2 regions of the Spiroplasma chrysopicola DF-1 genome follow, and region 2 is predicted to be linked to the other one. Evidence: riboswitches for the same ligand, from Rfam matches in the RefSeq annotation. Region 2 holds a riboswitch; the other holds the start of a gene.

Region 1 (16,203 bases), 250 kb from region 2:
GTTACTCAGAATGTAAAGCCAATTAATGTTGCAATTAAAATTGGGTTTAAAAAGATTTGTTTTAAATTCGTTACAACAGCTTTTTTCTTTGCTGCTTTAATTTCACCAACTGTTTGTTGCGCCATAGCACTGTTTTGCCCAACATCAACAATTGTTGACTTAACTGTTTGGGCTTCTGTTGCAACTAAAGTTGCAACTGGTTTACTCATTACAATAAATCCTAATGAATATAGGAAAACACGGTACGGAATATTGAAAATATTGGCTGGTACCGATGATTCTTTCCCAAATAAAGCTGTTACAATTGGAATTCCAAAAAATGTTGTTGATGCGAAAACTGTACACATTGTTAAGGCATCACGAACATCTTTTTCGTATTTAATGTAAAAATACTTTGTTATAATCCCTAATATTATATAAAATAAAAATCCAACTAATAAAATAGCTAATTGGGTTTTAACTTCCCCAACTGAAGTATCACTCATAAATCCATTAAATGCTAAGGCTGGTAGTCCCACGACCATTACCACTTTAATTAATACTGCTTCTCAGTCTTTCTTAAAAGTTCCCCGTTTTGTTAAAAATCAACCTAAAAAAATAACAAACATGGTCGCTAAGATTGCGCTTCAAAAAGCTCAGTCTTTCAAGGTTGTCACAACTGCTTCGCCCACATTTGCTTGTAGATATCACTGCATATCTTGTCTCCTTTTCTTAACACTTTTAATAAATTTGGTACGTATTAGGTACTTAAATATATTATATGCCCGAATTTGATTAAAACTTGGATAAAAAATAAAAAATTACTAAAAGATTTTAGTAATTTTGTATACAGAATTATAATTCAATTAAAACTTTGATTCCTGGCCCCATTGTTGTTGAAACAGCAATATTTTTAATATATGCTCCTTTAACAGCAGCTGGTTTAGCACGACGAATTGTGTCAAAAATAACATCATAGTTAGCTTTTAAAGCATCTGTTGCAAATGATGTTTTTCCTACAATTGCGTGAATATTCCCGTTTTTATCAACACGGTATTCAACTTTCCCTTTTTTAACATCTTCAATTGCTTTCTTAACATCTGGTGTTACTGTTCCAGTTTTAGGGTTTGGCATTAAACCTTTTGGTCCTAAAATTTTCCCAATTTTTCCTAATTCAGCCATGATATCTGGGGTTGCGATAATAACATCAAAATCAAATCAGTTTTCTTTTTGAATTTTTTCAATTAAGTCTTTCCCCCCAACAAAGTCTGCCCCAGCTTCTTTTGCATCAGCTTCTTTTGTATTAGTTAAGACTAAAATTTTTTGAGTTTTTCCTGTTCCTTTTGGTAAAACAACAGCTCCTCTAATTTGTTGGTCAGCATGACGAGGATCAACATTTAAGTTAAAAGCGACTTCAACTGTTGCGTCAAATTTAGTTGTTGAAGTTTTTTTAGCAAGTTCTAAAGCTTCTAAAATTGGATAAGGCTTATTAGCTTCCACTAATTTTATTGCTTGGTTATATTTTTTTCCAAATTTAGCCATTATGCTTTCTTCCCTTCATTTGAAGGCATTCCTTCAACGACAATTCCCATATTACGAGCAGTTCCCGCAATAATTTTCATTGCTGCTTCAACATCATTAGCATTTAAATCAACTAATTTATATTCCGCAATTTTACGCACATCATCAGCCGTAATCGTTGCCACTTTTTGTTCTTTCGCTTTTGGTGATCCTTTTTGAATTTTAGCCGCTTTTTTTAATAAAATTGCTGCTGGAGTTGTTTTCAACTCAAATTTAAATGACTTGTCGTCAAATGCTGTAATAACAACGGGAACAACATCTCCCATTCGGTCTTTTGTTGCATCATTGAATTGAGTACAGAATTGAGGCATATTAATTCCCAATGAAGCCAATTCTGGCCCTGGTTTTGCCTGTCCTGCATTAAACTCTAATTTTGCAATTCTTGTAATTTTTGCCACGAGCAATTCCTCCTTGTTTGCATTCTCGCTGTGGTCCTAACGCAAATAAATAATTTGCTACCACATTTAAGCACATTTTGTTCAGTAAAAATACTTATTTAAAATAAGTGCCTATATAAATATAACAAGAAATCAGAAGAAATGCAAATGAAATTTAAAATAGGATGGAATAAATTATGTGGTTGTTGAGGCATATTTTTGAATGCTTATATTATTAAAATAAGTATTCAGAAGATGAATAGTCTTTTTTACTTACATTTATTAAACCATCCTTAACAAAAAATACAATGCCAAAAATGCTAATTTTATAAATTAGCTAATAATTTTATTAAAGGTTTAAATTAATATTTTAATTTTTAATATTTAATGTATTTAAACTGCCTTGACAAATGCACTGTTCCTTGATTTTAAAATTGGCACATAATCTTACTTTGCGATATACTCTTCATTAATAATGTAAGTGTTTTTATTCAAATATTTTGGAAAAAGTAATTCTTTCTATTTTTAATTTCATCATTATAGTAATTTATAATAATTTCAATAGGATATCTTATTAATAAATATTCTTTGTTTTAATTATAGTTATATTTATTTCAATTGGTAAGGCATTGTCAGCATTAACAATAATTTTGAATGTTCCAGGCTTATAACCAATAATTACTATTCTATCTTCTTCTAAAATAGCTGAGCCTATTTTTTGCTCAGTTGAGTGGACTCAAACATTTACTAAATCATCAAAATTAATTATATTAATAATTTCTATATTGTTTACATATGCAGTCAGATTATAATAATCAACTTTAATTTTTGTATTTGATTTTGTTACAGTAACTGCAATATTAACAGAATTAGCATTATCAGCTGTCACAGTAATAATTACTATACCTAAACTTTTTCCATTTATATTAACTTTATTATTAGCAAGATGTGCTATTGCAATTTCTTCATTGTTTGATCATACATGAGGATTTATTAAATCATCAAAATTAAGAATAGAAACACTAGTTGGTTTAGTTGTTGTTAAAATAGCTGAAGTTGAACTTAATTGAATATTAATTTTTGGAATTGAATTAACAATAATAGTCAATGAAGTAGTTTTACCATTATCAGCTTTAACTTTTACAACTGTTGTTCCTTCTGCTAAACCAGTAATATTAATATTATTATCAATTAATCTAGCATTTACAATTGAAGAATCGTCAATTAATAATTGGATATTTTCCAATTCATTAAAATTAATGATTTCAACATTAGTGTTTGAATTAACTTCAATTGTTGTTGAATTAGTTAATAAATTAATATCTATTTTTTCTTTTGGATTAACAGTAACATCAATAGTTGCAATAAAAGCATCATTAGCACCTACTAATACAGAGGTTGTTCCAACAGTTAAACCTTTAATTATAATTGTGTCATCTTCTAAACTAATATCTGCTATTAAATTATTTTGAGCAACTAATTTAATTTCTGATAAATCAGCAAAGTTAGTAATTACAATATTAGCACTTGCTGTTTCTGTAATTGTTATTTCAGTACGCTCCAAATTAATAGTTTTAAATTGTTTTTGGTTAACAATTACATTTAAAATATTACTTATCCCATTAGAAGCAGTTATTGTGATAGTAGTTTCTCCATAAGAAATACCAGTAACTAAAATATTACTTCCTTCCAATGTGACACTAGCAATTGATGAATTAAAAACTGCGACTTGAGGATTTACTAAATCAATAAAATTAAGAATTTGAACATTAGTGCTTGAATCTACATCAACTATTGCTGATGATGCTGATAAATCAATATTTATTTTAGCGCGTGGTTCTACTGTTACTGCAATTTGATTATCATAAGCATTATCAGCAGTTACTATTATATTAGTTGTTCCTTGTGCTATACCAATAATATTAATAACATTATCAACTAATTCAGCATTAGCAATCAAAGAATTGTCAGTAGATACTTCAACATTTTCTAAATCAATAAAATTAATTATATTAACATTTACTATATTGCTTGTTTGGACACTAGCATTTTGAGAATCTAAATTAATATTAATTTTAGATTTTGGAATAACTCTTACTGTAACAACTTTAATAAAGCCATTATCAGCTCTAATTAATAATGATGTTGAACCAACATTAATAGCTTTAACAATAACTGCATTATCAAAAATAGAATAATTGATAATATTTATATCTTCTACTCATACTTTAACATTAGTTAAACTAATAAAATTAGTAATTTTTACATCAGTACTTTTTCCTACCTCAACTATAATTGAATCAGAACTGGTATTAATTCCCCCTCGTAATTGTTGTACTACCTTAGTAGCAATTGAAGTAGTATTACCATTATCAGCTGTAACAGTAATTATTGTTGATCCTTGTAAATCTCCAATAATGATTATATCATCATTAAAAAGTGCTACCCTAGCAATTAAACTATTGTCTGATGATACTTGAATATTTTTTAAATCACTATAATTTAAAATATTAACTACTGAAATTGTATTAATACGAACCACACTTGAATTTGCATTTAAAATAATATTCTCTTTAATATCAGGATTAGGATTCACTGATACAGTTACTAATGAATGATAACCATTATCAGCTACAATATTTATTATTGTTGTTCCTACTTTTTTGCCAAAAATATTAATAGTTCCATTTTTGTAACTTGAATCAACAATAGTATAATCTTTTGGACTAACTCTAATGTTTACAAACTGACTATAGTTTGTAATTAAAACATTTTGTTCAAATCCTTCTTTCATTGAAACTGCACTCTTATCTAAAATAATTTGTTTTTTTATTAATTCATGGACTTTAACGCTAACTTCTACCATTTGTTTATTATCAGCTACAATATTAATAGTTGTTTCACCAACTTTAATACCTGTTATTAATATTTTATTATTTTCTAAAAATACTGATATTAATGATTCATCTCAATTTACTATTTTAACATTTTTTAAATCATTAAAATTTTTAATAGTAACTTCATCTGTTTGTTTCTCAAGAAGTTCAACTCTTGTTGAGTCCAATATAATTTCTTCTTTTTTTGAGTTTATTGCTAAAGAAAATATAATAAATATAGTAACAATAGATAATAATGTAGTCATGAACAATAAAGTTAATAACTTTAACATACCGTTGTTATAATGCATAGCTTTAGTGAGAAATATTTTAAATAAATATTTCCTTTCCTTTCTAATATAATTAAATTATTAATAAAAAATGCTTTTTATAAGTTATTATTAAATTATTTATTAGATCTTTTTAGTATAAAGTTTTAGTTTTCTAGTTAATATTCTAATATATTTCTATGGATTAATTATATCATAGAAAAATTTTTTATTAAATGAGAAGAATTTTAGGATGGAATAAATTATAAGGTTATTAAGAGCTATTTTTAAATGATTATTTTCATATTATAAGCATTTAAAAAATCAATAATCTTATTTACCTATAAATAGAATAATTAACTTTCTTAATATCACAATAATATTGCCAAACAACGGATAAATTATTACATTGTTTATTAATTATTTAAATAATAAATTCAACCTATCTTTTTACTTTAATGTAAAACTTTATTTGATGGCTTTTTTCTTTTTTTAATTTTTGCTCAAGCAACATTTGATCATGTTGGATGTAAAAACTGGTTTTGTTGTAAATCATAGATTGGTTTAAAAAACCACAGTGGTAAAACCCCAATCAGAATGACAACCGGACCAATTACAAAAAAGAAAACGGCGCTAATAGCTGGTCGTGACCATTCTTTCATATGTCATCCTTCTGGAAATAAACATGTCATATATCAATAGGTATCTAAAATATATTCAGTTCCAAAATAGTTATTAAATAATTCAGCACATAAGTAGATAATAATTAAAATAATCACTGACCTTGAAACAGTCCGATGGTCAAATTTATAATTAGTAATACCATACCAATAAACATATAAATAACCATAAGTAATCAACCCATGACCAAAATAATATTCATAATATCAAAAACTACTTGGATAATAATTTAATGGTACCGCTAAGGCAAATAATGGCCCGGTAATTGCTAAAGGACCAAAACACTCTAAGAAAATTTTTTTTGGATAAATTAATAAAATTATTAAGGCAAAACTTGTAATAGTACAAACTTGCAAATAAAAATAGGAAATAATATTATTAAACCCTTTTTCCATTGCATAACTAATAAAATGTGAAACTTGGACAATAATAATTAATATTAAAATAATTCCTCTCAAATAAAGCTTTTTGGTTGTTTTAGCATAAAATTTTGGGAACATATTTAAAGATAAACAAGCAAAAACAATTAGAACAATAGCAATTAATCAATAAAAAGTTGTCATTATTTTTTAGTCTTTTGTTTTTTGTGGCTTTCTTCTTTTTACATAAAATTTCTTTTGTTCTAAAAATGGTTCCAATTGTTTTAACATCATTTTAACTGCTCCCTTATAAATTAATAATTTTTGATATTTTTAATAATTTAATAAAACTGTTATCCAAGGTAATTATAGTATATAAAAAAAATAATTTACAATTGAATTTTATTTTTATCTTTAAAAATTTAATTAATTTGATTTGTTTTGGCAATTTTTATTATTATTTTTTAACTGGAAGATCAATTAATTTAGCATAATACAGTTGAATAAATGTTACTATAGCCCCCAAAACTATAACACTACTTGTCTCTAAGGTAAATAAGACTAAAATTTGTAACCAAAAATAATAAATAGTGTACGGAGTAATTGAATATTACTTGATCTTGTTAACGGTTTTACGATATTTTTAACAACAAAATTATCATTTAAAATTTTGTTCCTCATCAGTTTTGCATTCATTATTGCTCCATTTAATAAATATTTTTTTATTTAATTATAAACTATAAAAAGTGTTACAAAGAAAAAATATAAAATTGAATAACAAAAATATTTTTGTTAGAATTAGGATAGAAAATTATGACTGCTAGAAAAGGTTATCCTGAAATGACCCTAAACTTTTAATTCTCATAGAACATTAAAAATTTTGGAGGAAAAGAACAATGTCAAAAATTAATAACAAGTATTTTAAGATTACGCTTAGCATTGCAATTATAGCTTCAACCTTTTTAATATATGATTTCTTTCTTGCTGTTTTTGACCCAATGCCAAAATTTTCGCACTTACATTATGGTCTAAGAATTCTGACATACTATTCTTTTTTTACAATTCAAACTAATTATTTTGTCACAATCTTTTTTTACATTGTCGCTATTAAAATGCATAAAAAGAATCAATATCCACAATTCCCATTATTATTAGCAATCACAACCTATATTACAATTACAATGATTGTTTTTTGAGGGGGGATTGCTTCAAAAGGAAATGAACTTAATCAATATGATGTTTGGCATTGAATAGGAACAGTTGTTTTACATTTAATTATTCCAATCACAATGATTACATTTTTTTGTCTTACTAGTGGCGAAACCTATTATTTTTGAGAAGATCATGCAAAAAAAAATCTATGGTTAATTTTAATTTATATGTTTTTCTTCCTAATAACAACTCTAATTAAAGGAATTATTCTTCACCATTTTCAATATGATAGTGACATTATTTTTCCCTATTTTTTCTTAGATATCTATTCTAAGATTTGATTTTTTTTATTAACATTAGCCTTATTAGCAATATTAACAATTACCATTGGAATGCAATACTTCTATATTTGAATTAATAACAAAGTATATTTAAAAAACCATAAAAATAAAAATGTCCACGAATGAATTCCACCAAATAATATTCGCTTAATATCAAAATTTGATCGTAAAATTAAAGTAGGAATCAGATTATCTCTTAGTTGTAATATTATAATCTTCATTATCAATCTTGTTTTGATTCTATTTTGAGCATTGTTAGCCATTGGTGAGGATATTGCAACCGGAGAGTCAATGTGATATGGTGCAGTTTCTCTTGCTGCCATATCTTTTATTATTTTAATAATTCTAATCCCAGCAGTTATATATACTAAAAAAGGTTCTCTGCAAGCAAAAAATTTAATTGCAATCCTAATGATTATTTTAACAATTTTTAGTTGGTTCACTGTAATTGGACCAATTCTAGGAATTATTAGTATTGTAAAAATTCTAAAAGGAACAGAAACATCAGAATTAGTACCCCACTAAATTAATTATTTTTTTCAAATTCTAACAACCAGTTTTTCAAACCTAAGCCAGCACGAAAACCAGTTAATTTCTTATTTTTTCCAATTACACGATGGCAAGGAACAAAAATCAAAAGAGGGTTAGTCCCAATCGCATGGCCAACAGCACGAGTTGCTTGTGGACGATTAATAGTTTTTGCAACTGCTTGATAATATTGTGTTTGCCCATATGGAATTGTTAACAAACTTTTTCAAACTGCTTTTTGAAATCCTGTTCCAATTAAATCTAATGGTAAAGTAAATGACTGACGTTGATGATTAAAATATTCTTCAAATTGTTGGATATATGGTGCTACTTTGCTTTCATTTTCGATTAAAACAATTTCCTGGCCTTTCACCTTATTCACATAATTAATTAATTCTTGTTCCGTTTGACCAACAAAAGTCAATCCTTGTTCCGAACATGCTAATATTCAAGGCTCAGTATTAATTGTTATTTTTTGATAATATCATGATACTACTGGTTGCATTGTTATCCCACCTTTATAATATAATTAAATACATTGTATCAAAATAAAAAAATAGATGATCTTTATAATCATCTATTTTTTTATTTTAATTTTTATTAATTTTTTATTTACGAATTAAAACTCAACCAAGAGCTCCAATTCCAATTAGTAAATTAGGAACTGCTCCCAAATATGTTCATACTGATTTATAATCGGCATTAACAAAAAAACCAATTAAAAAGATTATCGCTAAGCCAGTAATAACTGATCCTCAAATAAATGATCAAATGCCCGGTTTAACTGAAAATGGAATTAAAATATATAAAATCCCTAAAATTAATAATAACGGTCAAATTAATGACACTTTGTCATTTCCCCATCCGTAAATTGATAATGATACCGCAACCCCGGCAGCTGATAAAATTCCAATTAAGATAATTCAAGTAGCACCAATTAGCATCAATATTTTTGGTCAAGTAAGTGTTTTCATTATTTTTTCTCCTTTAATATTTAATTATACCGCAAAGCCAATCAGAGCACAATTTATTTTAAACTAGTACTATTTTGGTAACCTTTGGCATTAAACGAATAAAAATCCCGTTCTTGCAAATATTGATTAAATTCTGTAGAAGCAAAAGTTTTTGAACGATAAGGAATTAATTGACTTGAAGTATAAGCTTTCTCACCCTTAGCATCTAAAATTGAAAAATAATATCCCCAGTGTGGTGAATCATATTCTACAATGTTAAAGTTATTATCAATTCAATGCTCCTTAAAATTAAGCGTTAAGGCAAAAACATGCTCTTCTGGGGTGATTTGTAATTTAATTGAATCTTCTGTAATTAAACTAAGCGGAACATTCATTCCAACAGTTAGGGGGTTACTTGTGTTACTTCAAACCCCATAAATATCTTGCTGAGTCTTTGTTGTTAAAAGCTTGTCTCATTTATTAGAATTCCACCAAACAAATTGTTCACCATCTGAACCCGGTTGAATTGGATGACCATCACTAATTGTTCCATGGTTCTTAAATTCTGCTTGAAATTTATCATTTAACTGTTTCATATTTTTACTATTTTTAATATCTGCTCATTTTTGATTAGGAAAAACTGAACGGCCATTAACTCATGTATTTTGAGTTAAAAAGGACTCAGAACCATAATAGTTTTCATTCTCTTGCAAAATAATTGGTTCTAAAATATGCGTTGTTAATTCTAAATTAGCAGAATCACTAAATTTTAAATATTTAGCCGCTTCTGATAACGTTGTTGCTTGTTCTAAATATAAATACAGATAATGATTATCCTCTAGATCAACCCAATTAGTTTGTTGATACGGATTTGTGACTGATGGTAATAAATAACCATTATAACCAACCCCAATTCCATTTGTGACTGATGTTTTTAAATTCCCTAATCATTGTGGAATCGGAACTTGATCATTAACTGTTTTTTTAGTCTGACATGCCACCAATAATAATGATGGACTGACAGTAATCGTTGTACTTAACATTAATAATAAAAGTTTTTTCATTCTTTTCCTCCTTCTAATTTTAAAGATTATTATTTATTGTAATTTTCTTGTCTGATTATTTATCCTGGTAACTATTTTGTCAGAAAATAATTGTTGTGAAAACTAAGATTCAGGCAAAAATAATAATTGTTGGTAACCAAATATTATGTAATTGCGAAAAATAAGTTAAGTTCGGATATAAATTTGAATCCAAGATTCAGCTCGGAACATTTCAAAAGAAACTACTATTCATTAAATTAGCTAAAAAAGTTGTCGGGAAAAAATAACCTAAAAAATTTAAACTTTGATCACTACGAATAACTCCTAACGGAAATAACATTCCCGTTAAAAAAGCCAAGATTAAAAAGACACTAATTGCTAATACTAAAATTATTTTTAAATCACGATGAAAATAGCCAATCATGATTCCAATTAAACCACTAACACTACTTGCTAAAATAATTGTTCACCCTAATGTTATCCAATTAATTCATGACAAATGGATTGCTTGATAATAACTGGATATTGCTACTAACATTAATCAAAACCCCGCTGTTATACTTACACAAAAATTAATAAATAATAACGTAATAATTAAGTGTCCTGTTGAAGCCCGTAGCAAATGTAATTGCCGAGCAAAGGTTGTTTGTTTAAACTCAAAAAAAGCAATTGGTAAATCAACCAACCCATTAATAACAACCGCTAAAAGGATACTACCTGGCAATGCTAAAAAACTAGCATTACTATTAAACATATTTGTAACACGCGTACTAATAAAATATAAGGCAACTGGTAAAACAAACGATAATAGATAAGTGTGCCACGAAGTAAATCAATATTTACAAAGAACACGGAGTAATGGTAATTTCATTTTAAGTCCCTTCTAAAATATCATATTTTTATGAGCGACCAATTTAATAACCTAACAAAGAAAAAAGCATTTAATTAAAATGCTTTATATAACTTTATATCATTAAATTATTCAAAAAATAATTACATGACTCACACCCAGGAGTTATATAATAGGCTAATTATTATTAGAGAGGTCTTCTGGCTTAACATCACTTTACTTACCCCCTTCCCAAAATTACTTTCAGTGGCTAATGGCTTTCATCCGTATTACAGTTGCTGGGACAGCATAAGAATTTCACTTATTTCCCTGGTTCTAACATAACTATTTTTATTAAATTGTCTTATTTATCATATCATACTTTTTCTTTACCCAACAATAATCTCATCTAATTTGACATCTGTTTGCTCTGTTGGCAATAACGCTGAATGCTTTTGCTCATAAAACGCTAGACCTAATTTAAATCCCTGATAATCTGCAAAATAACGATCATAAAAGCCCCCACCATAGCCCAAGCGATTATTGTTATCATCATAACTAACAATGGGAGCAATAATGACATCTAACTGATTTTTGTCGCTTATTTTAGGATTACTTTCCTTTGGTTCAAGTAAGTTATGATAGACTGGATGTGGTTCTAAAGTATTTAAAAGATTATTAATTACACAAAAGATTAATTCCTGGTCATCAATTCGTGGTAAACAAACGATTTTATCCTGCGCTAAAAGAGCTTTGATTAAATCAACTGTCCCAACTTCATTATTAATAGAATAATAAACGCCAATTATTTTAGCTTTTTTAACAAGTGGATGGGCTAAAACTTTTTTAGCAATTTCCGCTGTTTTTCTCTCATGCAAACCTGGTTTAATTCCTTGCCGTGTTTGTAAACTATTTTTCCGTAACGTTTTTTTATTTTTTGGCACTAACCAACACTACCTTCCATATCCATTCGAATTAATTGGTTTAATTCAACAGCATATTCCATTGGTAATTCCCGCGTAAATGGTTCTAAAAATCCCATCACAATCATTTCTAAGGCTTGTTGTTCATTTAAACCACGACTTTTTAAATAAAATAGCTGCTCTTCTGAAACTTTACTTACTGTTGCTTCATGTTCAATTTGTGATTCATTATTAAAAACCTTATTTTGGGGAATTGTATCAGAATGTGATTTACCATCTAAAATTAAGGTATCACATTCCACCCGCGCTTTAGAATATTGAGCAGCAGGACCAATATGAACAAGCCCACGATAGTTTGCTGTTCCACCATTAAAGGTCATTGATTTTGAAATAATTTTTGATGAGGTATATTTTCCTAAATGAATCATTTTTGCCCCAGCATCTTGAATAACATTTTCCTTTGCCACCGCAATTGAAATACATTGGCCCTTACTATGATCACCTTTTAAAATAATGCTTGGATATTTCATATTAATTCGTGAACCAATATTCCCATCAATTCATTCCATTTGACCATTTGTGTCAACAATACTACGTTTTGTTACTAAGTTAAGAACATTATCACTTCAATTCTGAACGGTTGTATAACGCATTTTGGCATTTTTACCAACAAAGATTTCAACAACCGCCGCATGCAATGAATCTCGTGAATAAACAGGAGCAGTACACCCTTCAATGTAATGTAATTCAGCGTCATCATCAACAATAATTAATGTTCGCTCAAATTGCCCACCATTTTCATAATTAATTCGGAAATATGCTTGTAACGGTTTATCTAATTTAACACCCTTAGGAACATAAATAAATGATCCCCCTGACCAAACAGCACTATTCAAAGCAGCATATTTATTATCAGTATTTGGCACTAATGTCGCAAAATATTTTTTAAATAATTCTGGATGTTCACGTAAAGCACTATCACAATCTAAAAATATCACCCCTTTTGCTTCGACTTCTGCTAACATGCTCCCATAAACTAATTCACTATCATACTGTGCTTTAATTCCTGCTAAATAATCCCGTTCCGCTGCTGGTAAACCTAAGCGATCAAAAGTGTTTTTAATTTTTTCTGGCACATCATCTCATGTAGTTGCGACATGATCAGTTGGTTTAATGTAATAAACATAATCATCAAAATTCATAAATGATAAATCGGGTCCTCATTTTGGATTATTAATTTTTAAAAACTGGTGATATGAATCAAGACGAAACTGTAACATTCATTCTGGTTCACTTTTATAATGTGAGATTGTCCGAATTACCTCTTCATTAATTCCTTCCCCCGTATTATAATATGAAATTTCTCCATCATTAAACCCATACTTATAACTTGAAAGATCTTTAATTTCTTGTTCTTGTTTTAATTTTGGCATTTTATCACTCCTTGCTTATTGATTATCATTTGTTAATAATTTTAAATAACCATTAACCCCAATTGTCGCACATTTAATGCGATTTGGTTGTTTAGGGACATTGGTAAAGGCAACTAATTCATCTAGTAAATCTTCTTGGTATGGTTTCGCATAAATCATTGCCAAGTAATTTTCAATAATTGTAATTGCCATTGATACTGATTTATTAATTATTAAATCAGCAATAATATCGGTTGTTGAAGTTGAAATCGCACATCCAACACCCTCAAAACTAGCGTTACTAATGACATCATCCTTGATCAATAGCTCTAACTGTAAATCATCAATACACGAATCAGAGGCTTGATGAATATACAATGTATCCTCTTGTTTTGTTAATCCTTTATGACGAGGATTACTATAGTGATCCATAATGATTTGACGAAGATATAACGGATCTTTATTATCAATATTCATACTATAACCTTCCTAAAAATGTTGTTTCATTTTTGATTGCTTGAACTAATTTATCAATATCATTTTTATCATTATATATTGTAAAACTAATCCGGACAGTATTTTTTTCATTAATTACGCCCCCAATTAATCGCGCACAATGATCACCACTGCGCACAGTAATATGATCAATTGTCCCTAAGTGGGTTGCAACATCTTGAGCAAAGACTTCCTTAATATTAAAGACTAAGATTGGGGTTGGGGTTGTTTTATTATAAATAATAACTTTATCACTTAAATGCTGGTCAAATTGCCTAACAGCATAGGCTTTTAAACTTTCCGCATAACTAATAATGTTATCTAAACCAATTTTTTGGATAAAATCAAGAGCGGCCCCAAAACCAAAGATTCCACTAGCATTAGGGGTTCCTCCTTCAAAACGAGCAGGAATGGATTTTTTATGATAAGTTAAATCTGTTGGATTAATGGCACTATTCATTCCCCCACCCAAAAGTAAAGGTTCTAATTGTTCTAACAAGTTAGTTTTTCCTCATAAAATCCCAACTCCAGTTGGACCAAACATTTTATGAGCAGAAAAAACAATAAAGTCAGCTCCTCATTCTTGGACATCGGTTTTGGTATGTAATACCCCTTGCGCACAATCAACTACAACAATAATATTTGGATTTATTGTTTTAATTCGTTTAACAATCCCTTGGACATCATTTTCATAGCCAAGAATATTGGGGATATTAGCAAAGGTAACAATTTTTGTTTGTGGACCAATGACCTTTTCCAAAGCTGTAATATCAATCTGATAGTTTTGCTCTGGTAAATACTTAATTTTGCCCTGGCATTCTTTTGCTAACCGATATCATGGTAAAATATTAGCCCCATGTTCTTGCTGAGTTAAAAAAATTTCATCACCTGGTTGCATAATTGATTTTAAACCATAAGCAATTTGGTTAATTCCAGCTGTTGTTCCAGCGGTAAAAACAATTTCTTCAACTTTCGGGGCATTAATAAATTGTTGGACTTTAACTCGAACTTCCTGAAATTTAGCAGCCGTTTGATATGCTAAATCACTATCAGTATTATGAGGATTAGTTCCATATTTAGCATAATAATCGACAATTGCGTTAATCACACTTTGTGGTTTTAATGTTGTTGCCGAATTATCAAAATAAACTTCATTGGGATGATTGGTAAAAAATGGAAATCAAGTTTTAGCTTCACGAAAATCTTTCATTGTTATTCACCAATTTCTGCATCAATTTCATTGATAATTTCCAATTGCAAGTCTGGATCAACAATCGCATCAATCACATTTTTAAAATAACCCATACAAATTAATTTTCGGGCTTGAGACACCGATAATCCTCTTGTTTGTAAATAAAAAATCTGGTCTGGATCTAACATCCCAACAGCATTAGCATGGCTAGCTTTAATATCATTTTCATCAATTAATAAAATTGGGTCCGAAATTGCTTTTGCTGTTTTATCAAATACTAATAATCGTAATTCTTGATGTGCTTCTGATTTTGCCATTGTTTTTTCAATATGACTCGTACATTTCACTTGTTGGAGTGCTTGATCTTTGGCAATCGAATAAGTTTTAATATCACTTAATGTTTGAGGGGCTAAATGATGAGCATAAAGATTAGCTGTTTTTTGATTACTATTAACCGCTAAACTAGCTAAATAATAACTAACAGCACTCCTTTTCCCTTCCAATTCAAAATTAACATTTGCCAACATATTAGTATTAGCAATATTTAAATCATAGATTTTCGCTTTACTATTAGTACTATGATAATATGTAATATCACAATTCTGGTCTTGTTGGTTAGTTTTATAAATATTAATAATATTAACAATAACATTTTCTTCAAAACGAAATTTAACGGTTACCTTTTTATCAAAATAACAAAATAGTAAGATTGTAAAATCTTGTAAGTTTTTCGCGATTGTAATTTCGATATGATCATTATCACTTGTTGCTCTTAGAACTAAATTTTGGTTTTCAGCTATGGTTATTAAGATATTATGGTCTGAATGAATTTTTTTATTACTTGTTATTGCCATTATTTCCTTTGTTAGCAGCACAGCCAATTCCACCAATAATTGATTGTTGTTTTTTTGCAACTGGTGTTGTTAAATTTAGTTCCGCTAATAACCATTCATAACCTTCTTTATTAATTCGTTCAACTAGGTGATAATCACCTGATTTAACAATTTTTCCCTTAATAATAACATGGGCATGTGTTGGCTGAACCAAATTGAAAAAACGATCATAATGAGAAACAATAATTGAGGCAAAATTATCATTGATTCGTTTATTAATTTCTTCACTAACAACGCTTAGAGCATCAACATCAAGACCCGAATCAATTTCATCAATTAAAGCTAAATTTGGTTTTAATAAATTTAACTGTAAAATTTCA
Region 2 (16,203 bases):
AAAATAATCAAATTATCTTAAAAGGAAATTTAGTTTCGAAACGGGAAAGCAAATCAATTTATGTTTTTGGTGATTCGTTAGAATTATATTTTAGTAATACTGGTAGAAAAATGTTATCAAATGATTTAACTGAAATTAATTTAGGGGATATTAAAAATTATAAATCTAGTACCATTTTAGAAGCTGTTAAATTAAAAAATAGTAATGTTCTTACTGAACAAATTGAAGTTTTGCCAGGGGCTGTTCTTGATAAGGAAGCAAATATTAAAGTTAAAAGTGATAGTAAAGATTATTATATTGATAGTTATTTTATTAAAGTAGAGTTTCGAAGTTTTAATGATAAAATAGGCACAATAAAAGAAAAGTTAGAACAGAATTTTAGAGAAATTCCGAGTATAAAGACAGCATTTGAATTAGATTCTAAGTTAATATTATTATCAGGAGCAGTAACTTCTGAAAAAGGGGTATTATGAGGAACACATTTATTTAGTTTTGATGGTAAATATATTGACAGAATCTATCAGTATGAATGGACAAAAATTATAAGAACACCTGATAATGATAAGTTACTTGCCTTACGGTTTAATACTAGTTCTTTGACTTATTCCCGCTATTTAATAGATAGTAGTACTGGAAAAATATTAAAAGAAGTAAAAGATAACCCTAACAGCCCTGGGGCTAGTCCAATAGACATTATTTTTTTACAAAATGGAAATATTTTGGGGTTAAATCAGGCTAATGATGGAACCAAAACTTCTACATTATTTCAATTAAATCCCGATGGAACTTTTCAAAAAATCCTCCAAATTATTGATAACGCTTTTTTTGATAACTTATGGCAGTTGAAAAATGGAGCAATTTTTTTAGTAAGTAATTCTGGGAAAGAAATTGCTACATTAAATAGTGATTATAGTGTTCAAAAACGATTATGTTTTGATTATGGTAATGGTAAAGACTTTTCATTTTATGAATTTGAAAACTTGGGTATTATTTTAGCCGACAAACACAATAATATTTATCATTTATATTCAGATTTAAGTTTTAAAGAAAAAGGAAAGGGAAATTTTGGTGATATAACGGTTAGACTTAGATTAAAAAATGGAAAATTTGTTGGTTTCTCAACAGAAGGAATGTATACCCTAAATATTGATTAGCATTTTAATATTTAGATAATTCAAATTATCTAAATATTTTAAGATACTAAAATAATTAGTCTTTTAGATATTATTTTGAAAATATTTTAACAATTGAAGCAATTAAAAAAGTAGTTAATGGCCGATATTCTTAAATTCTATGATAAACATTTACCAGTTAAGAAATAAGTAATAAATTTTAAAAAAGCAAAGTTAAATATGCTAACTTTGTTTTTTATAACGCCAAATTTATATATTAAACTAAGTATCAAAATAGCAATAAATTAGTTATAATATAGTTATATTAATTGGAAGGTGAAAAAGATGTTTAGTTTTTCAACAAAGCAAAAATGAATTATTAGTTGATCATTATTTGGATTAGCAGTATTAGCAGGAATCGGGACAATATTTTATTTATTTGATTTTATCATTGTCGCGATTGTTCTTTTATCACTAGCAGGATTAGGCTTTTTTGGATTAATGATTTTATGGTTTATTTTTGAACGATATAATAAAAAACATTAGGGGGCAATTATGACAGAAAATGATATTATTCGGAAAATCAAGGAAATTAGTTTAAACAGTGATCATCGCTTTTCATTTATTGCAAAGTATATTATTCAAAATTTAGCTATTATCCCTGATATTACAATTACCGAAATGGCAGAATATACTTACACTTCTGTTGCAACAATCAATCGTTTTACCAAATACCTTGATTTAGATGGTTACAAAGAATTAATTCATGTTATTAAGTATTTTAATTTTAATTTAACGGGGGAAGAATTTCTCTTAAATGAACAAAATAATAATAGTTTTATGATTAAGGGATACCACAATACTGTTAAAACTTTACATGATACTTTTCGTTTAGTAATTAAGCAAAAAGCGAGTTTTGAAGAAATAATTACCTTAATTAAAAAAAGCCACAAAATTATTGTTTTTGCCGTGGGGGGAACATATAACGTTGCCAAGGATTTTCAAGAAAAATTATTACGGCTAGGATTTAATATTTTTGTTGTCAACGATTTTCATAGTGGTTATTTTCTAGCAAAACAATTATCACCCGATGATTTAGCAATTTTTATTAGTTATTCAGGTGAAACTTTAGATTTAATTAAATTAGCAAAAGTTTGTCATGATAATAAAACCCCTATTACTGTTATTTGTAAGAATGCCAATAACAGTTTAGCAGCAATTGCTAATTATGCTATTACCATTTCAAGTAATGAATCAATTGAACGATTAATTTCAACAACAAGTCGTTTTGCATTATTATTTGCATTAGATATGCTTTACTCAAGTTTATTAACAACCGATATGGAAAAATACCACCATATTTTAGAAAATACCATTATTAATAAATTTTAAATAGGAAATTTTACAATTTTTGATGTGAAATTACAGAACAACTGTTTTTAATTGTGAATTAAGGGCAGTTGTTTTATGATAATAATGGATATATCAGGAGGAATAGAAAAATGGCAAAAAATCCAAAACAAACCGCACAAGATCTTGTCGTTGTAATTGGGCCTGAGAATGTTGTTTCATTTACAAATTGTTTAACAAGACTACGCTTAAACATCAAACCTGGCGTTAACGTAGATTTAGAAAAATTAAAAACAGTAACAAATGTAATGGGAATTTTAACACCCTCAGCAACTGAATTACAAATCGTTTTAGGACCTGGTTTTGTTGGTACAGTTACTCAAGAATTTGGGAAACTAGTTAATGCCCAACAAACTAGTCCAGTTGATGGTGCTGAACAAAGTGTTGACTTTGTTAGTGCTGCTGACGTTGCAAAACAAGTTAAAGGAGCAATTAAAGGGAAATCAAATTGATTACAAAACTTCTTTACGAAGTTTTCACGAATTTTTTCGCCAATGATTATTGGTTTCATTGGAGCTGGGATTCTAGCTGGAATTGCTGGAATTATGCAATCAGCTTTTGGGGGCGATATTACAACTGCTTCACCAGCTGTTCAATCATGATTCAATGCACTAAACTTATTATTAAATATTTGAAAAAATGCCTTTATTATTATTGTTGGTTGAAGAACAGCCGAAGTTTTTGGAGGTAGTGGAGTATTAGGAGCAATGGTTGCTTCAATTTATTCTCCAGTTTTTGGTTCAGAATTAATTAAATTAATTATGAATACTGATCCAAATAATATTACTTTTTTAGGAATTCCAATTCATAATCCAGCAAGTAACTGATTAACAGTTGGTTTCCGTCCCGAAATGAATGAGAGTGGCCAATGAGTATTTGGTTATGCTTCAGGAAACATTTTAGGAGCGTTATTAACAGCAGCAGCCTCAATTTGAATTGAACGTGGGGTTCGTAAGTTTATGCCGGGGGTTCTTGATACAATTGGAACACCAACAATAGTCTTATTTGCTTTATTAATTTTAAATATCTTTGTATTAATTCCAGTTTCGGGATACTTATACATGGGAGTGGCATGATTCTTTCTTCATCTCCATACAAATCCATTTGGGGCCTTCGTCTTAGCCGCAATCTTCTTAACTGCGGTAGCGTTTGGAATTCACCAAGGATTTGTTCCAATTTATGCAATGATGATTCAACAAACTGGTGTTAATGGATTATTCCCAATTTTAGCAATGGCTGGAATGGCTCAGTTTGGTACTGGAATTGCTTTATGATTATTAGCTGATAAAGGTAGTTTATTACGTCGTCAAATCCAAGGATCATTAATTCCGGCGTTCTTTGGAATTGGGGAACCAATGATTTATGGAGTAACTTTACCTCGTGTTCGTCCATTCATTACTTCATCAATTGGTGCTGGTTTTGCTGGATTCTTTATTGGTGCAATGTCAATGTGAGGAAACATTACTTTTGGTCTTAACGCTATGTTTGGTCCATCAGGAATTTTAGCAGCCTTTATGATGACTACTGATTCAGGAAATATTGTTTTAGCAGTAATGCTATATTTAATTGGTTGTGGAATTGCCATTGCTGGGGGACTATTAGTAACCTTATTTGGATATTCACGAATTGTTAAAATTGGTGGCAAAGACATGAAAGATTTATACAAAAAAAATGGTAAATATAAACTTTGACAACAAATGTTATGAACAGCAGCTTTTTGCACAGTAGTTGGGATTTTTGTGTATTGAACAGTATCATATTATCAATTACCAAAAGCTGAGCGCTTAAAAATTGCTAAAACAAAAGTAGAATAGAAGTTAAATGAAGGAGTTATTTATGAAAAAAATTGATTTGTCAAAAATTGATACTGAGCAAAGAAATTTAAATAGTATGGATATTGACCAAAAAAGTACATTAGAAATTTTAACAATAATTAATAATGAAGATGGTAAAATTGCTGATGCTATTAAGAGTGAATTACCAACAATTACAACTGTTGTTGATTTAATTTTTCCTCGCTTTCAACAAAATGGTCGAGTTATTTATATTGGAGCCGGAACATCAGGGCGCATTGGGGTCTTAGATGCTTCAGAAATGCCTCCAACTTATGGTGTTAGTGATCAACTTATTATTGGCATTATGGCTGGTGGGGATTATGCTATTCGTAATGCTGTTGAAGGAGCCGAAGATGATGAACTTCAAGTGGTTACGGATTTAAAAGCAATTAACTTAGGGCCATTAGATACCGTAATTGGGATTGCCGCTTCAGGACGAACACCATATGTTTTAGCTGGTTTAGAATATGCTAAAACAGTTGGGGCTTTAGCAGTTGGAATGTGTATGACAAAAAACTCAGAAATGAGTCAAGTTGCCGACCAAACAATTGCTGTTGTTACCGGACCAGAAGTTGTGACCGGAAGTACAAGAATGAAAGCCGGAACAGCAACAAAGTTAGTATGTAATATGATTTCGACGACATTAATGATTAAATGAGGAAAAGTTTACCAAAATTTAATGGTTGATTTAAAAGCTTCAAATGAGAAGTTAAAAGTACGAACAGCACGGATTATTAAAGAAATCACTGGGGCAGATGATAAAAAAATCAATGCCGTATTAGTGGAAGCTAATTATTCATGTAAACATGCAATAGTGATGATTTTCTGTAATGTTAACTACGAGGAGAGTATTACTTTACTAGCTACTGCTAATAACAGTATTGATGCAGTATTAAAAAATCAATAATTTGAAGGTAAAAGACATCTCCTTTGAGATGTCTTTTATTCCTATAACAGGAGGTCAGCATGCTAGGAGTTTCAATTTATACAACCGGGGAAATGAGTTTGGCCGAAAACCAAGTTTATTTAAAAACAGCGCAGGGGGCCGGTTTTAATTATGTTTTTTGTAGTGGCCATTTGGTGGAAAGGCAAAACGAAACTGAATTAGCAACTTTAATTAGTTATGCCCAAAAATTAGGGATGTATGTTTGTCTTGATTTAAGTAAAAAATACTTTGATCAAGCTAAAATTATGACTTGAAAGCCAGATGCTATTCGGTTAGATTTTGGTTTTAGTCTTGATGAAGTTATTACAATAATTGACACATTACCATTTGATATTCAAATCAATGGTAGTGATAATAGTTTAGAAGATATTATTGAAATTATTAAATTACGTGGTAGTAGTCGTTTATCAGTTTCTTATAACTTTTATCCAAAACCATATACTGGGATGGATGAAGGAACATTAATTTATCGCAATCGAATTATCAAAGAATATGGGATTAAAACAAATGCTTTTATTGCATCTCAAACTCATCCGCGTAAACCAGTTTTTCAAGGATTACCAACAGTTGAAAAAATGCGCTTTTTAGAACCATATGTTCAGTTACAATGATACAAAAAACACAATATTGATACTTGTATTATTGGTGATTTAAATGTTAGTGAAGAAGAATTAAAATTTTTAACAAAAATTAACAAATCGGATGATATTACGATAAAATTAGATTATGCTAATCTGCCAAAAGAGATTATCGCAAAATTAAAAAATCAGCGTTATCATCTGCGCGAAGATAGCAATTCTTATGTTTTAAGGTTTTTAGAAAGCCGGGGATTAGAACAAAATAATAGCCCAGTCGTACCATTTCAGAATGAAATTAGCGGCGAAGTTAAACCATATACATTATTAATTGATAATGAGAAGTATCACCGTTATAATGGGGAGATTTATCTCACAAAATTACCAATTAAAATTGATGAAAAAACTAATTACCTTGCAAACCTGGAAAAAGAAGGGATTTTAATTAAATTATTAAAACCTGGCCAACCAATTGCTTTTGTATAATAACAAAAGCATTTTTTTACCAAAAAAGAAAAGTGTTTCAAATTAAAAACTATGAAAAACTTTGGTATACTTAATTATGTCCACTAATTTGACAAAAAGGAGAGTTTAAAATGTACGCAAAAGAATTAATAGCAAGTTTAAATCAAGATATTCGTGAACATTTCCCATATCTAAAAGAAATTGAGGATAGTTATCAAATGGTTTTTGATGGAGTTTCAAGAATGGTTGTTTTAGACCGCTATGCTCAAAAAGATAATACTTTAAAAACATTAAAAAAGAACGATTTAGTGTTAACAGTTATTAAAGATGATGGCTGATTCCCAACGCGCGGAATTGGAAACATTGTTGAAGTTGATCGAATTAATGGAACTTGTGGTATTAAAATTGAGGAAGAATACGTTCATAGTATCGATAAAGACTTATTAATTAATAATAGTAATAATATAATTCGTAAAAATTTACACATGGTTGAAAAACCTTTAGAAATCTTTTATGAACAAATTGCTTGAAGAGTTGCCAACGCTTTAAGTAACCAAGAGCAAAACCATCAATCACATTTAGAAAGTTTTTACAATGAGTTAAAGGACTTAAATATTGTTCCAGCTGGCCGAGTTTTATATGGGGCTGGAAGTAATAGTGATGTTACATTCTTTAACTGTTTTGTAATGCCCTTTATTAAAGATTCACGGGAAGGAATTTCAATTCACCGAAAAGAAGTAATGGAAATTATGTCTCATGGGGGTGGAGTTGGAACGAATGGATCGACTTTACGCCCACGTGGAACAGTTGCAAAAACAGTTGGTGGCCGTTCATCGGGAGCAGTATCATGGTTAAATGACTTATCGACTTTGACCCATTTAGTTGAACAAGGAGGGTCACGAAGAGGGGCCCAAATGATTATGATGGCTGACTGACACCCTGATATTGTTGAATTTATTATTTCAAAAATGCAAAATCCAAAAATTTTACGTTGATTAAAAGAAAATGGTAATGATAAACTAATTCGTGATGAAGCTAGTCGTAAAATTAAGTTTTCACCACTAACAAGTCTTGATCGTACACTGTATGAATATGCTGTTAATAAAGAAGCGGATATTAATGATAGTGCCGTTGTTCGTGAAGCGCGTATTAAATTAGATGAAGGGGGAACATGAGAAGTAAATAACCCCGCCTTTTTATCAGGGGCTAACATCTCAGTGACAATTACCCATAAATTTATGCAAGCAGTTGAAAACAATGAAGATTGAGAATTACAATTCCCGGACTTGGATAATTACACAAAAGAGGAAAAAGTTTTTTATGATGAAAACTGGTCAAAAATTGGGGATATCAATGAATGGAAAGCTTTAGGATATAAAGTTAAAACATACTATAAAATGAAGGCTCGGGATTTATGAGATTTAATTAATTTCTGTGCTAATTATTCAGCCGAACCAGGAATTTTCTTTATTGATACGGCAAATGATATGACAAATGCGAAAGCTTACGATATGAAAGTTGTTGCCACAAACCCTTGTGGTGAACAACCATTAGCACCATATTCAGTATGTAACTTAGCGGCAATTAATTTAGCAAACTTTGTTGATAAAACAACAAAAGAAATTTTATATGACAAATTAAGCCAAACAGTTCGTACTTGTGTCAGAATGCAAGATAATGTTATTGATGCAACACCATATTTCCTAGAAGCAAATCAAAAACAAGCGTTAGGAGAACGTCGTGTTGGATTAGGAGTAATGGGGTTACATGACTTACTAATTTACCATGGCGTTCGTTATGGTAGTGTTGAAGGTAATCAAATTGTTGATAAAATTTTTGAATTAATGGCAACAGAAGCTTATCGTGCTTCAATTGAATTAGCAAAAGAAAAAGGGTCATTCCCATTCTTAGTTAGTCCCGAACGTTTCATTAATACTGGATATATGAAAAAAATGCCAGAAGATATTCGTCAAGATATTTTAAAATATGGTATTCGTAATTCACACTTATTAACAATTGCGCCAACAGGTTCAACAGGAACAATGGTTGGAGTATCAACAGGATTAGAACCATACTTTGGCTTTAAATTCTATCGTTCAGGACGATTAGGAAAAAATATTGAAGTAAATGCTAAAATTGTTGATGAATGATTAAAATATAATCCCGGCTATAGTGCGACAAGCTTACCAGATATTTTTGTAGCCGCAATGGATTTAGCTCCTGAAGACCATGCTGATACGCAATGTATTATTCAACGTTGAGTTGACTCATCAATTTCAAAAACTGTTAATGCCCCTCGTGGTTACTCAGTTAAAGATGTTGAAAAAATTTATACCCGTTTATATAAAGGAGGGGCAAAAGGAGGAACTGTTTATGTTGATGGTTCTCGTGATGCGCAAGTTTTATCATTAACAACTGATGAACAACATCCAGCGTTAGAACAATTAAATTTTGATCAATTAGGTGTTGAAGTTGATAACCGTAGTGGTCAACAAGATGATGAAAAATTACATACTGTTGGAAAAATGCGTGGAATTAACCAAGACCGTAAAATTGGTGCTGAGGTTGGTGACGTTTGCCCAATTTGTAAAGAAGGAACAATGATTGATGCTGGAGGATGTGTTACATGTAATAACTGTAATGTCCAGTTAAAATGTGGTTTATAAAATAAATCAAAATTACGAGATATAATGATGAACTAATTGTAAGGAATGATATTTATGGGCGAAAATAGCTTAACTAATGTTGTCAGCACAAAGTTGCCAACAAAATATGGAACTTTTACCTTAAAATTATTTAGCGATCAAAATGGTCGCGAGATAATTAAAGCTATTATTAAAGAACCACTGAATGTAAACCAACCAGTTTTGGTCCGTTTACATTCAGAGTGTTTTACTGGTGATGTCTTAGGATCATTACGTTGTGATTGTGGTGAACAGTTAGCAACTGCTTTACAAGCAATTAATGCTAATACGGGTGTTGTCTTATATTTACCCCAAGAAGGACGGGGGATTGGCTTGGTTAATAAACTGAAAGCTTACAATCTCCAAGATGAAGGTTATGATACTGTTCAAGCAAATGAGCAATTAGGTTTTGCCCCTGATTTAAGACATTATGATAGTGCTAGTGCAACTTTAATGTTATTAGGGATAAATGAAGTTAATTTATTAACAAATAATCCTGATAAAGTTCAACAGTTAATTGCGAATGGAATTAATGTTACAGTTAGAACCCCATTAGTTGTTGGTAAAAATCAAACTAATGAAAAATACTTTCAAACCAAAAAAGATAAAATGGGACATTTATTATAAAACAAAAAAAGAATTAACTTAATGTTAATTCTTTTTTTGCCAGTTTATTTTTTTGCCAAACGTTTATTTCGCTATTAATAATAAAACGGTTATTAAAAATAAATGGTCATTTTTGTGCTAGTTGTTCCATTAGTTTATATACGGCGGGAAACAACAGTGCTGTGATAATAATATTTCCGGTCCCATGAATCGCATCAAAGACTAATCCATTAATTCAATAAGTTAAACCAACACTGAAATTAAATAAAAAAACAGTTTGAAGGGCATAAAGGCTACCAAATAAATATCCAAATAAACCGTTGATAATAATCATTGTTCACCATCACTTACTAATTAAGGGTTTTAATCAAAGGATAATTACCGCATATAAATTGAAAATAACAAAATACATTAAACTTCAATCCGCAATTCCAAAGGTTATCATATTTAAAGTACAATAAACATTAACGATACCAAATCCAATTTCAAGGCTAAAGAAAAAAATACTAAACATTAAAATAAAGGTAACAAATTCAATATTTGGTAAAAAAGCAAAAGCAGCTTTTAAAGCTAATCCAAGGGCACTAAAAACAGCAATTATTGTAATTTTCATTGTTAATTTAATTGAACTTGTTCAAAAAATATCTTTTTTCATTTTCTTAATCCTTTAATTAACTGCCGTTAAGATAAAACGAAAAACATTAATATCTTCTAAAATAATATCAGTTGCTCCTTTTTGACAACTATTATTGTTACCATTACAAATTGGATTAATGTTTTGGGCATCTTTATCATTACTATCACCACTGCGAAGGTCAAAGTACTCTGAATTAATATCAGTTTTAATGTTGCCAATGCGAATAATAAAAATACCAATTCCAGGTGATACTGAATAACCAAAATCTTTTGTGTCTTTTTCAATCACATCTGCTAATGTTGTTACATTATTAAAAATTAAGGTTTTATTAAAAGCCTCTTTTCCATTATGATTAGTTGCCCGAATCTCAACATTTTTATAAGCTACACTGTTATTTTTATGGACTTGATCATAATATTTTGGAATATAAATGATATTTAAAATAATTGCGCCAAGAATTACGATTGCTAGACTTAAAAACATTAAATATTTTTTTCATGAAAAATTTTTCATAAGATACTCCTTTCCTAATATTTAGGTTAAAAAAATAAAAAAGGACCAAGAAAATCAGGGCCCTTTGTTTTTATTTATGAGTTAAAAAAAGATATTATCACAATAAAATCTTAACGTTGCTCATAAATATCACACCCCCAGGGATATTTACTTTTTATTTCTTTTATCAGTAGGTCTTCTGGCTTGGAATCACTTTACTTATTGCCTCTTCCCAAGAAAATTCTCAGTGAGTTTATGCAATGTTCATCATCCTTACAGATGCTGGGGCAGCTTGAGCTTTTAACTCAATTCCCTTTAAAATAGTCTGAGACTATTAACTAATAAAACAATTTGAAAGCAGATGCTTTCTTATAATTAATTATAACCGAGTTTTAAAATTTCTAGAAAATTAATTTTCAATATTTTTATGGGCTAATTTTAGATATAATAAAAGCAATAATTAATAATAGAATAGTTTTTATAAAGGAGTATAAAAATATGAATACAAAAATTAAACTTGTTGCTGTTGATTTAGATGGGACATCACTAAATTCAAAAGGATTATTATCACCACGAACTGTTAATACTTTTCAAAAGTTAAATCAATTAGGAATTAAATTAGTTATCGCCTCGGGACGACCGCTTTATCAAATTAATCATTTAGTTGAAAAAGTTGGCTTAAAAGATGAAAATGACTATTCAATTGCCTTAAATGGGGCTGTGGTTGGAAATAACTTTAATGGTGAAGTACTATATGAAGATCATTTACCAACTAATTTTGTGGACAAACTGGTTGCTGATGCTAAAGAATTAGGGATTTCAACAATTATTATGTTTGAAAATCAGCAATCAACTTTTAATTTTTTACAAATTTATTGTCAAAACTTTAATGATGAAATAACTGCCCATTATTTTGCTAATTTTAAATCAAAATCACCAACAGAAGTAGTATTAGTAGAATATCAAGGGGAAGATAATTTAAAAATTGGAAAATTATTTATGGCTGGACCAATTGCTGCAATTGCTGCAATTGCTAGGGTTTGAGAAGGACGCTTAGAAATTTCCCATGAAGTAAAAACCGACCATGCAATTGTTGAAATTACAAAAAAAGGAACAAATAAAGCGTGGGGATTAAAACAGTTATGCAAATTAAGTAATATTAAGGCCATTGAAGTAATGGCTTTCGGAAATGAACAAAATGATGTTGAAATGTTAAAATGAGCGGGAATTGGAATAGCAGTGGCTAACGCTGGGGACCATATTAAAAAACATGCGAATATAACATGTTTATCAAATGATGAAGATGGAGTAGCTGAGGCGCTTGAAAAATATTTCAAATTCTAAAATCAGGCCTAGAATATACTAATCACACAAAATAGTGCTATAATCATATTGCATAGATATTTTTATCTAGATATATCAAAATTATAGGCAACATAAAAAAGGGGTTATTTATTGATGGAAAAAACATATATAGTAAAAGTTTTAGCAAAAAAAGATGTTAAAATTAATTATCAAAAAATTTTAAAATTAACAAATGAACAATTACAGGCACAAGGTATGACAGAGCCAAAAGTAACCTTACGTTTTAAATGATATCGCCCAAGCATTGAAGTATTTGATAGTATTTATACTTCAGCTGTTTGAGGGACAAAAGTTGGTTTTAAGCATGAAGATGATTTTTTTCCGGGAGTAAAGTTAGAAGATGTTGTATCTTTTAAAGCATTATATAAAGCAGTGATGAATAGTTTTACAAAAGTAAGCAATGCTGTAGAAGAAGACAGTGATTCACAAGGAGAAGCAACAGATTATATTAATTTATTATTAAGTTTATTATCTGAAATTATTAAAGCTGGTTTTATTCGTCCACAATTTTATCATGAAAATTTAGATAATCCTCATATTTTAAGTTTTATCTCTTGAATTTTAGCCGGAGCTTGTGCTGGTGTTGGCCGTTGATTTGGTTATATATTTTTAAATAAGGAATTAGGAATTACCTTTGTAGAACGTCTTTATTTATACTATCAAGAATTAACAAATGATAATAGTTTTGAAAGTATTAGTACCTATATGGAAATAATTGATGATTTTGTAATGTATTTAGAAGATAGCTCATATTTAGTTGATGAATTTAGCGAATAATAGAAGGGAATAATAAAAAATGGCAAAAATGAAAAATTTTATTGATCAAACATATGATAATCAAAATGTTTATTTAATTATTAATGATGCTAATGAAGCAATTATGATTGATGCTTCTAATGCGGCAAAAGAAGCTGTCGAATATTTAGCAGAGCGTAATATTAATTTAAAAGCATTATTTATTAGTCATGGTCATATTGATCATTTTGATGGGTTAGATTTTGTTTTAGCAAAATATCCAGATATTAAAATTTATTTACAACGTAGTGATGAAAAATTATTAGCCCAGAAACGTATTGATGATATTACTGGTGACATTATTGGCCCAGTTATTAATTATCCTCTTGTTAATTTAGAATTATTAGATGGTAATGTTACAACAAATGATATTGGTTATGAAGTTGAAGTTTTTAGTGCTCCGGGTCATACAAAAGGAACCCAGTTATTGCGAATTAAAAAACTAAATCTTATTACAACAGGATTTAGTTTGTTACCAGATTGTAATGCCCCAGGTTATACGGGAAAATTATGTAACAATCAATATTTTGTTAAAGAACTAGTTAAAATGACCAATTTGGAACCACAATGACATGTTTTACCAGGCCATAATAAAAGTTTTACAATTCAAGCAGCCCTTGCGGCTGGTAAAATTAGCCCTGACCATTAATTTTAAAAATTATTAGGAGGAATTAGCCAGTGTTTACTTGAAATCCCAAGACCCATTTTTACTTACGATTAGTTTCATTGATTTGCTTAGTGTTATTTTTAATTTTTGATTGTTATTGAGCAATTTTTCATCCAATGCCAAAATTTGCTAATTTAGGATATGGAGATCGTGCTTCGGTTTATTTTGCTTATTTTACAACGCAAACAAATTATTTAGTAGCGTTTTATTTTTTAATTTATTTATTTGAAAATAAATTTAAAAATACTAAACCACACTATATTATTCGTTTGGCAGTTACAACCTATATTACAATTACTATGCTTGTTTTTTGAATTGGTATTTTTAGTCAAGCCTCAGAACCAAATCAGTATGACTTATGACGATGAATTGCGACGGTTATTTTACATTTAGTAATGCCTGTTGCAATGATTACAAGTTATGTTTTAACCGCTGGGGATGAAAACTATGATGGTTTAAAACATCATTATTTATATTTATGACTAATTATGCTTTACATGTTATTGTATTTTACTTTTACAATTATTCGAGGAACGTTACGACAATGAGATGGTAAAGAACCAATTTCATGATTTCCTTATGGCTTTTTGGATTATACGAAAGAATTTGGCGAAGAATTACTAGTTATTTCCCTTGTTGTTATTTTTACAGTAGCAATCTTATTACAATATTTCTATATTTGAATTAACAACTTACTATATAATCGTTATCATAAACCAGTAAATCCTCAACCAAAAACAAATTGTGATAAACGCTGTTATCAACCAGCTCGTTCGGCAAAAATTGGGGGAGCAATTGCAATTGCAATTGCTGTTGGGAACCTTGTCATTTGTGCATTAATAATTTTTGCTAATTTAGAAGACTTTGAATATCTGCATTTAAGTTTTACTAATAAATTAACGCTAGTTGCCTTTTTTGCAATTTCTGTAATAATGTTGGTGGCGATGATTATTTGTTATGTTTTCATCTTACGGGGACGACAAATGGCCCGAATCGCTGCGGGATTATTAATGATGAGTTTAATGTTTTTTACTTGAATTTGATTAATTGGTCCAATTTTATGTTTAGCAACTGCCATTATGATTTTTAATAGTAAGGAAATTTTTATTGGGGATTATCCGCCTGTTGCAAAACAAAAACAATCAAAAAAAATAAAACAACATCAGAAAAATTTAAGTTAACTGTTAACTTCTTAAATTTTTCTTTCTTTTTGTTTAATAACTTAGTAGAATTATAGTAGATTTAGTAGGAGCATTATGAGTAGTCAAATTATAGAATTAACAGTAAAGCACAATGATGCTGGCCAAACATTATTTAATTTTTTAAAAAAAATGTTGCCAACAACAAGTTTGTCGGTTATTTATAAATTATTTCGTAACAAAAAAATCAAAGTAAATAATAAAAGTGTGAAAGATCGTAAATATCTTTTAGCTGTTAATGATAAAATTTTAATTTTTGATAAAAATATTGAAGTTATTCACCGATCAACTGTTAAATTACAGGGAGACGGTAATAAGAGTACTTTAAAAATTGTTTATGAAGATGAAAACTTATTAATTGTTGATAAACCCCATGGTGTTGAAATGCATTCAACGCTCCATAATAGTTTAGACCAAGAGGTTCGTAATTATCTAATCAATACCAACCAATATGATCCTGACTATGAGCAGTCATTTTTAATTTCACATATTCATCGGTTAGATAAATTTACCCGAGGCTTAGTAATTTATGCCAAAAACAAACCAACGCTAGACATTTTATTAACAAAAATTAATGATAAAAAATATATTGTTAAAAAATATTTAGCTCACTGTGAAGGTATTTTTCCCGCTGACTTAACAACAATTACTGGGCATCTTTATAAAGATGAAGTAAGAAAACGGATGGTTTTCAGCCCCAAAAAAGTTGAGCAAAGCCAAGAATGTCAAACAAGCTTTAAAATAATACAAACGGCAGGGTATTCTACGTGATTAGAAGTTACCTTGGCAACTGGGCGGAAACATCAAATCAGAGCAACATTAAGTTATTTAAAGCATCCTGTTGTAAATGATCAAAAATATGGTGCAAAAAGGGTTAACCCTAATTTTATGATTGCCCTATATGCCTATCAAATTGAATTTCATCATTTTTCAGGTAATTTAGCATATTTAAATGAAAAGATTATTAAAGTTGATGAAAATATTATAAAATAAGAAAGAATAGAAAAAAGGAGAACATTATGTTGTCAACACAAAAAGGGATTTTTGCAATTTTAATTGGAGCATTAACTTCTTTAATTGGGACAATTTTCCAATTTATTTTAATGTATTTACTAATTTCAAGTTATGGCTCACAGTTTAACGGATTTGTGAAGAATACCATTGCAATTGTTGCTTTTTTAGGAAGTGTTGAGGGAGCATTAGGCTCTTTAACTGTTATTTTTTTATTAAAACCCTTATTACAAAAGGATTACATTCGCGCTAATGAAATTTTAAATACAACAAAGCATCAATATCGAATTGCTGGAATTATTGGGATATTTTTATTATTAGGAATTTCATTAGCATATAGTAGTTACACATATATTTTTGAAAAAGATTTTTTAGTAACCGTTAATGGCGTGTCTGAAAAATAT

What was found. A riboswitch is a leader RNA that binds a small molecule or an ion and turns the genes downstream of it on or off. The one in region 2 is predicted to bind cobalamin.
Region 1: another riboswitch for cobalamin. It lies ahead of SCHRY_RS04875 (hypothetical protein); the one in region 2 lies ahead of SCHRY_RS03585 (hypothetical protein).

What each region holds. Positions count from the first base shown of each region.
Region 1 covers NC_021280.1:1,026,270-1,042,472, forward strand. The annotation lists gene SCHRY_RS04830 (AEC family transporter) at 1-695, opposite strand, end outside; gene rplA (50S ribosomal protein L1) at 835-1,521, opposite strand; gene rplK (50S ribosomal protein L11) at 1,521-1,958, opposite strand; gene SCHRY_RS04845 (pilus assembly protein N-terminal domain-containing protein) at 2,512-5,001, opposite strand; gene SCHRY_RS04850 (TMEM164 family acyltransferase) at 5,538-6,326, opposite strand; gene SCHRY_RS04855 (hypothetical protein) at 7,019-8,140, shown strand; gene SCHRY_RS04860 (methylated-DNA--[protein]-cysteine S-methyltransferase) at 8,142-8,648, opposite strand; gene SCHRY_RS04865 (hypothetical protein) at 8,752-9,117, opposite strand; gene SCHRY_RS04870 (hypothetical protein) at 9,171-10,160, opposite strand; gene SCHRY_RS04875 (hypothetical protein) at 10,216-11,010, opposite strand; cobalamin riboswitch at 11,163-11,323, opposite strand; gene SCHRY_RS04880 (5-formyltetrahydrofolate cyclo-ligase) at 11,358-11,912, opposite strand; gene sufB (Fe-S cluster assembly protein SufB) at 11,912-13,324, opposite strand; gene sufU (Fe-S cluster assembly sulfur transfer protein SufU) at 13,340-13,780, opposite strand; gene SCHRY_RS04895 (aminotransferase class V-fold PLP-dependent enzyme) at 13,782-15,008, opposite strand; gene SCHRY_RS04900 (SufB/SufD family protein) at 15,011-15,844, opposite strand; gene sufC (Fe-S cluster assembly ATPase SufC) at 15,828-16,203, opposite strand, start outside.
Region 2 covers NC_021280.1:775,948-792,150, reverse strand. The annotation lists gene SCHRY_RS03630 (hypothetical protein) at 1-1,154, shown strand, start outside; gene SCHRY_RS03625 (hypothetical protein) at 1,458-1,658, shown strand; gene SCHRY_RS03620 (MurR/RpiR family transcriptional regulator) at 1,668-2,504, shown strand; gene SCHRY_RS03615 (PTS transporter subunit EIIC) at 2,615-4,336, shown strand; gene murQ (N-acetylmuramic acid 6-phosphate etherase) at 4,359-5,264, shown strand; gene SCHRY_RS03605 (MupG family TIM beta-alpha barrel fold protein) at 5,324-6,364, shown strand; gene SCHRY_RS03600 (vitamin B12-dependent ribonucleotide reductase) at 6,475-9,009, shown strand; gene ribA (GTP cyclohydrolase II) at 9,064-9,654, shown strand; gene SCHRY_RS03590 (hypothetical protein) at 9,668-10,288, opposite strand; gene SCHRY_RS03585 (hypothetical protein) at 10,301-10,783, opposite strand; cobalamin riboswitch at 10,935-11,120, opposite strand; gene SCHRY_RS03580 (Cof-type HAD-IIB family hydrolase) at 11,261-12,106, shown strand; gene SCHRY_RS03575 (hypothetical protein) at 12,221-12,904, shown strand; gene SCHRY_RS03570 (MBL fold metallo-hydrolase) at 12,924-13,571, shown strand; gene SCHRY_RS03565 (hypothetical protein) at 13,601-14,770, shown strand; gene SCHRY_RS03560 (RluA family pseudouridine synthase) at 14,846-15,781, shown strand; gene SCHRY_RS03555 (hypothetical protein) at 15,808-16,203, shown strand, end outside.